DNA from 2 places in the Faecalibacillus intestinalis genome. Region 1 is predicted to be linked to the other one. Evidence: riboswitches for the same ligand, from Rfam matches in the RefSeq annotation. Region 1 holds a riboswitch; the other holds the start of a gene.
The links. Region 1 has a riboswitch for cyclic di-GMP ahead of Fi14EGH31_RS14650 (ABC transporter substrate-binding protein). Riboswitches for the same ligand answer to the same signal wherever they lie in the genome.
Positions count from the first base shown of each region.

Region 2: it holds a riboswitch for cyclic di-GMP, as region 1 does, so the genes downstream of both, Fi14EGH31_RS03415 (Cna B-type domain-containing protein) here and Fi14EGH31_RS14650 (ABC transporter substrate-binding protein) in region 1, are expected to answer to the same signal.

Region 1 covers NZ_AP024085.1:2,761,903-2,765,920, reverse strand. Annotated here, with positions in the region: gene Fi14EGH31_RS14665 (family 1 glycosylhydrolase) at 1-745, shown strand, start outside; gene Fi14EGH31_RS14660 (TnpV protein) at 981-1,361, shown strand; gene Fi14EGH31_RS14655 (hypothetical protein) at 1,476-2,546, shown strand; cyclic di-GMP riboswitch class I at 2,826-2,901, shown strand; gene Fi14EGH31_RS14650 (ABC transporter substrate-binding protein) at 3,001-4,018, shown strand, end outside.
Region 2 covers NZ_AP024085.1:651,515-655,532, reverse strand. Annotated here, with positions in the region: gene Fi14EGH31_RS03415 (Cna B-type domain-containing protein) at 1-1,720, opposite strand, end outside; cyclic di-GMP riboswitch class I at 1,770-1,845, opposite strand; gene Fi14EGH31_RS03410 (hypothetical protein) at 1,943-2,179, opposite strand; gene Fi14EGH31_RS03405 (glycosyl hydrolase) at 2,252-3,697, opposite strand; gene Fi14EGH31_RS03400 (fibronectin type III domain-containing protein) at 3,700-4,018, opposite strand, start outside.

The DNA.
Region 1 (4,018 bases):
TCCTGAAAATAAAATTGGATGTATGATTTGTGGTATTACTTATTATCCATTAACATCTGATCCAGAAGATATTTTATTTAATCGTTCTAAATGGGAAAAAGGTATCTTCTATTGTGGAGATGTTCAATGTAAAGGTAAATATCCAACATATGCGAAACGTTTATGGAAAGAACATAATGTTAAATTAGATATTACTGAACAAGATTTAGAAGAACTAAAAAAAGGTACAGTAGATATGTATACTTTCTCATACTACATGTCTCAAGCAGTAACTACTCATGAAAATGATGATGCTGTAAGTGGAAATATGTCATTTGGTGTACGTAACCCATATTTAGAATATTCTGATTGGGGATGGGCATTAGATCCTAAAGGATTAAGATATTACTTAGAAATGATCTATGATCGTTATGAAAAACCATTAATGGTTGTAGAAAATGGTTTAGGTGCTTATGATACAGTAGAAGAAGATGGAAGTATTCATGATAATTATCGTATTGAATACTATCGTGCTCATATTGAAGAAATGGCAAAAGCCATTGAAGATGGTGTAGACCTTATTGGTTATACGACTTGGGGATGTATTGATTTAGTTTCTGCAGGAACTGGAGAAATGAGAAAACGTTATGGTTTCATTTACGTTGATAAACATGATGATGGTAGCGGAACAATGAAAAGAAGTAGAAAAGATTCTTTCTATTGGTATAAAAAAGTCATTGCTTCACAAGGAGAAGATTTAGATTAAATATATTAGAAGTTTAACTTTTTGGGTTAAACTTCTTTTTTATTATTTTTAGCACTCACCTCTTGATAATGGAAGTTGATTTTTGTTCTGTCTTGTGTATCCTAGAAGTGCCTGTTTTACGGGCTTTCCGAGGCATCAGTCATTTTGTCTGGTATTGTAAAGCAGTGTCAGATTTGTCGTAAATGTCGTAAATTTGTGGTCAAAAAAAGGATGAGAAATGGAGAGTGCTAATAAAATGAAATTAACGTATACGAATGTAAACGGATATCTAATCCCGAATCTCACCTATAAATCCGGTGAACAGATGGAGCAACTTGGCAAGTATGGTTTTCTTCGCAGAGATTATCTGAAAAACCATCGAAATTCAACCTATCAGGTGATGCTTTTACAGAATACAATTGGAGAACACCTTCTGGAAGTAGATAGGGCAGCAAGAGAACGGGAAGGAGTGATCCTGAAACAGTTGGAAGAAAAAGAACCATTACCGGATAAAGAGAAAGATCAGATGGCATGGGTAAGAGCTGCTAATCAGCATAGAGCGATTGCGGAAGAGATTATTCTCAAGGAATTGATTTATGTATTAATGTTGCTAGTAAACAATTTAGCAGATAACTAATGAAAATAGAATATTGTGAGCGAAGTAAGGCGTGAGTCATAGAAATGTGGCTTGCGTCTTTTTCTTTGCCTAAAAGGAAGTGATAAGTTTGAACAAGAAGTTTTGAAGCATTATATGGAAACCAATCCAGAAGGGACAGTACAGACTTATATCTTTCTGGTGGACAATCAAGATATCGCACTGAATATTGTGATGTCAGGTTATCAGGCACTTTGTCTGGTTCAGGAAGATGACGGATATTATTTCAGTGCAGATTCCTTTATAGAAGAAATGAGAGCTATTCAGTTTACTGGAAGCTGTCAGTATGCCTATCATTATGTGGCTTCCTGTACGGTGAAGTGGGTAAATGATAAGTTACTGACATTTTTTAAAGACGCTGGTCTTGATGGAAAAGCAGGCTGGCAGTTGCTCAAAGAGAAAGAGTATCTTGGCAAACTGGATAATCAGAAAGAAGTTGAGAAATTACTGGAACAGTATATTCTTCGGTTTGAGCGAAATCCGAAAGAAGAACCGGAACTGAGCCATTTTCACTTATTTGATGCAAAAGGAAATGTGAAAGGTGTTCGGAATATGGAGATTGTAGATTATCTGGTGGAGAATGTTCAGTTTTTTGTCGTGGGAATCACACCTTATTATTATGAACACGGCGTTTTTCTGGAAGACCATGATGGGGTAAGAATGAAATACCGTATTCAGAAGCTGGTCTATCGAGATCAGGTACAGAGTGGCGTGATCAAAAGAATCTATAATCTGCTGATCACACAGCCAAAAGTCTACAGAGAGGCATATGAACTAAATAAACAGCCTGTGCGGTGGATTAACTTTAAAAATGGATATTATGATCCGGTTACGGGTGAAATGCTGGAACACAATCCTGATTATCTGACAATCAATCAGATTCCATTTCCCTATTATCCAGAGGATTGTGAGCAGGTGTTACAAGGCGGAGAAAATATCAAAAAGTATCTTGCATTGTCTCTTCCTAATAAAGAAGAACAGCAGATAGCAGAAAAGAATGAGAGCAGAGAAGCTGTGCCAAGAACTGGCGTTGAAGCAAATACAGTAGTTAAGGATGCGGGGAAAGCTGAAAGAAAGGCAATAACAGAGAAAAAGACAATGATAGGAAAAGAGAAGAAACTATCGATCCATGAACACTTGAAAAAATATGTACAGCTTTGGGCGTGACATTATCGCAGTTTTTTCAGGAAGGTAATTCAGAGAATCTGACAGAAAAATAGAAAGAAGTTCTAGGGATATGGAACGATCTGAGTACAAATGAGCAGGAAACAGTAATGTCAATGCTGCGTGGACTTCGGAAGTAGGAGAACAGTTCGAGTATATGTATCGGCTGTTCTTTTTTTGTTTTTGAACGTTAAAACGGTAGTTTTTTTCTTGTGCATAGTAGAACGTTAAAGTATAATAAAATTAGTTTTTTTGGTATAAGTTTAAAAGCTATATCTATAATAAGGAAATCGGCAAACCAGATGAAAGTCTGGGACGCAAAGCTACAGGGCCTGTAAAATGGCAGCCAGTTGCATGAAATGAGGTGCACTGTCTGTCTGACGGTGCTTTTTTACGGTGTTATTTCACAGACGTAACAATAATGATTTTATCAGGAAAGAATGAGGAAAATAAAAGTATGAAAAAGGCAAAACGTTGTCTGATAGCAGTGGTGTCAGGTGTACTTGTAGCAACTGCTGTCTTGTCTGGATGTGGACAGTCAAAGAAAGAAGTATCTAAAAACGATGATCATCTTACCGTTTATCTGTGGGAAAATCGTTTGATGAAAAATATTGCACCCTATATCCATGAACAGTTTCCTGATCAGGATATTGAATTTATTATTGGTAACAATGATACCGATTTATACAGTTATTTTAAAGAACATGATGAATTACCGGATATCATAACAGTACGTCGATTTTCTGGAACGGATGCACAGGACTTACAGCCTTATCTTATGGATTTTGCTTCTTATGATGTTGTTTCTAAGTATTATTCTTATGCGGTGCAATATTATAAGAATGCGGATGATGAAATCCAGTGGCTGCCAATCTGTGGTATTCCGCAGACGATCATTGCCAACAAAACACTGTTTGATCAGTATGGCGTAAAGATTCCAGAAAATTATGAGGAATATGTACAGGCCTGTCAGCAGTTTTATGATAATGGCATAAAACCGTATTCCATGGATCTTGGTGAAGACTGGTCAAATAATGAGATCATCCAGGCGGCGGCAATCGGTGAGTTCACAAGCCTGGATGGTATTGAATGGCGAAACGGTGCAGAGACTGCATCGGATGAAGTAAAGTTTGATGATGCATTATGGAAACGTATTTTTTCAGAAACCAGTCAGTTTCTGAAAGACTCGCACTTTGGTAAAGAAGATATCAATATTGATGTCGATACAGGAATCCAGATGTTTGCCGCAGGAAAATCAGCAATGTTTCATGGACATCCGACGGTTATGCAGCAGCTGCAGAAACAGATGGATGCGGAGCTGATCCGTATTCCTTATTTTTCACAGACATCGGATGAATCCTATGTGTACATGACTCCGTCCTTAAACATTGCATTTAACAAAAACCTGGAAAAAGACCGGGAGAAACTGGATACTGCACTGGATGTGCTGGATTGTATGATTTCAGAAGAGGGGC
Region 2 (4,018 bases), 760 kb from region 1:
CTCCATCATTAGAAATACCATATGATATTTTACATTTGTAGCCAGTATCTTCTCTTGAAAAATTTTTCATCTTTACTTCATCAAAAGCATTTCTATTAAATAAAACAAGTTGATCTATAGCTACTGGATAATTATTAATATTACCATCTTCAGAAATAATATTCGTTTGATCATAGCCTACTGTAAATCCTAAATCAGTTGCTCCAACAGCAGCAATATCCCCATCTACGTTAGTAAATTTCTTTCCAGGAGTATATTCATCAGTCCATGTTTTTTTATTTGATGTAGAACTGTAAAAAATACTTTGATTTCTACTACCTGGACTTGTATTATCCCAATTTGATGTTTGTTTATTATCATCTATTTTAGTTTCTTTTGTGGTTACATTACCATCAACTTCAGAATATGCATGCATATTGATGACTTTAGCTGTTGCACTTATATTAGTTTTTCCTGTTGTATCAGGATTGTATGATGATAAAGATGTTGTTTCATTGTTATTAGGATATACTACTTGAAATTGTTGTGTAGAGAAAACACCTTCTAAAATTGAATTAATATCCCCATTTGAATAACCAGTAGGCATATTTTCATAGCCAGTTGGGAAATGATTAAAATCAGTATCATATCCAGTAACTTCAAAATGTAAAGTCGTACCCTCTTGTGTAACTACGTAATTTCCACTATTACTACAATAAATACGATCATTAGCATTACCAGAAGCATTTTTATTTGAATATGCTATATCAGTTACTGCATCGCCATCTCTTTTATTTTCACACACTCTATATAATAAAGGCGTAAAATCACTAGATGCATTTATACCATTTACAGTAAATTCACTTAAATCAACATCAAATTTAAATGGTTTTGTTGGATCAGGTAATTCAACTCCTCTCATTCCATTACCTGGTTTTCTTACTTCTAAAGCAACACCATAATTAATTTTGTATCCTTTAATATCTTTATCTTTTCCTTTTAATAAAGGATTATCATAATAACCTGTATGATCACTATCAAAATCATATTCAGCAAGTTTTATTGTTTCAGTTTTATTTTTTAAAACGATATTGTACATTGGGGCAGTTGTAACAATAACTGGCTTCATATTATCAACAGTAGACATATGATTTTTATCATTATCTACATAAACATTAATTGTTGGTTCAATTGTATCATCTTGATGTTTATTTTTAATTTGTAAACCAAATCCTACACCAATAGCTCCACCATTATACTCATTTACATTTAATTCTTTTGAAATCGTATAGATTTTATTATTACCATCAATGACTGGTTCAGGTATTTTATCCGATGTTACAGTTTGTGTTGATAAAACTAATTCATCATCATTTGGAATAATAAATTCATAAGTAATTGTATGATTAACATTACCTAAATTTTGAAGAGTCGTATTGACCCTATATGTAACAGTATCAAAAGAACATACGATATCATTTGCTTGAGAATTATCATAGCCTCTATTTTCTCCTGTCTCTTTGTTATAACATAATTGATTTAACTCAGGCGTTCCATTATCTCCTAAACCACTTAGTATTCCATTACCATAAACAGTACCATCATTATTTTGTAATAACTTTGAATTAACAATGACACCTGATTCCTCGGCAAATACACCTACTTGGAATGTTGCGACTGCAATACATAAACATATCGTAAAACAAAATATTCCTTTAAACTTTTTAAATATTTTTTTCATCTTTTACACCTTCCCTTAATTTAAAATACAAAAAGCCATTTACAAATCCTATTGCAACTGGCTAGCATTTTAAAGCCCCTTTAGCTTTGCGTCATAACCTTTCGATTACTTTGCTGAATATATCTAACTACGCCTATAATATAAAATATATTTTAATAAAAATGAATACTATTCATTTTCCTTGTCACAATTTACATTTCTTGTAACAAAAAAGGAGTATTGCTACTCCTTATGCATTAATATAGAACATATATATTTTTTAGCATCTAAACTATTATTAAATTCTTTATTTTGATTACTCACATATTTTGCTGCATCGTTCCATTCTTTTAAAGAATAATCATCAATATTAATTTCTTCAATTTCATGAAATTGATAGAAAGTTAAATAACGATTACATGCTAAATCTGAAATATAGTCGCTATTAGTAATAAATCTTATTCTTTCTAATAATTCCATCCCTAAATCCTCTCATATTTACATGTTTTGTATAGAAGGTGTTAAAAATTTTAATTATGATTTGTAAATATTTTAATATTCATTTTTATTTTTTAATAAGAATATGCCCATTAATGATGTAATCATCATTAATATAAAGAACATATAAGATGTTTGATCATCTGTTTGAACAGATTTTCTTTCTATATTTGATGATAATTGTTTATTTGTCTGATCATCTCCTTGTATCACATCATGATGAAATTGATCTTCTATGTATCTATCTTCTTCAATAGAAGATGGATCTTTGCTTCCATCTAAATAAGGTAATGTATAATGAAGTGGATTTCCACATTCATTTCTATATACATTTCCTAAATCTGTAAGTACACCTAATTGATTTTGATTTGATGTATCTTTAGTATTATAGAATAAAGCACTTGATGCACTTTGTAACTGCGTAGCATCAAAACTGAACCAAGCATATCTTTCTACAAAAGAAAGATCATCTAGTCCTTGAATATCATCAAAACCATTAATAACATATTTCATAAATTCTTGAACAGCTTTATTATGTTGTTCATCATTTCCATCATATGGATGCCAATATTCATTTGAATCCCAAGCTGCTACTGCAAATTCTGTTACCCAAATAGGTTTTTGATAACAATCATAAATATCATTCATATATTTCAAAAAGCTTTTTGCTGCTTTTTTAGGTGTATATTCTTCACTATCTAATCCAACATATCCTGGATAATTATGAACAGCAATAAAATCATCTTTTATTTCTAGCCGATTCCAATAGTTTTCAAACCAGCCATTTTTTTTAACTGTAGATTCACTTACTGCTGGAGAACCAACTCTTAATCCACTTGAATGGAAATCTTGATTATAACTAGAAGCTAAGTCAACCGACATATTTGCTTCTTGATCATAATCAGGTTCATTGAAACTTAACACCTTATCATACCCCTTTTCTTTTAATGATTTTAAGCGTTCACTAACATTTCCTGCATCATTCCATATCATCGGTACAAATTCTAACTCGCTATTTACTTCATCTTGATTATCATAAGCTTCTTCACCCCAGTTATAATACCAAGAAACCCCCATATTTTGTACATAGCTTAATGAATTAATACCTTGATCATCCTCATATAACCCTATTCCTTTTTTTGAAATATAAAATGTACGCTCACTTACATTTATTTCATCATTATTTTCTAAAACAGCAACAACTCTTATTGTATGTCTTGCTACTGCTGTTGAATAAATAGTTGTTTGTGTTATATTTGCTTCTACACTTTTTTCATATTTCCCATCAAAATAAATATCATAATGTTGAACTTTTTCTAAAGGACTCCATGAAATCTTGATATCTCCAGCTGCTACAAGTTGTCCTTTAGATGGAGATTTTAAAGCTGTTGTTTTCCAAGTATCATAAGGATTATCTTGTGCATTGATAGAAGTCATACAAGGTATAAGGAGGAGGGTTGCACTTAAAAGTGCAACGCCCAATTTTTTAAATCTTTTCATTTTTAATTTTCCTTATTTCTTCTACAAACAGTAACATATCCACCTGCTGCAGCCATCATTAATAATGCATATGGTACAACTTTCATATTATCACCTGTTTTTACTTTAGACTTATTTCTATTTATTGCATTTCTTTCTTGAGTTGTTTGCCCTTTTTGATTATCTCCTTGTCCATTTGTATTTTCTAATTTATCCCCTTTAGTTTCTTCTTCACTAGGAGTTGTTGTTTTAGTTTTTAATGCATCAGTAGCTTCTTTTAAGGCACCATAAGCTTGATTGACTTCTTCTTGAGTGGCATTTTCATTATTAAGAACTTCTTGA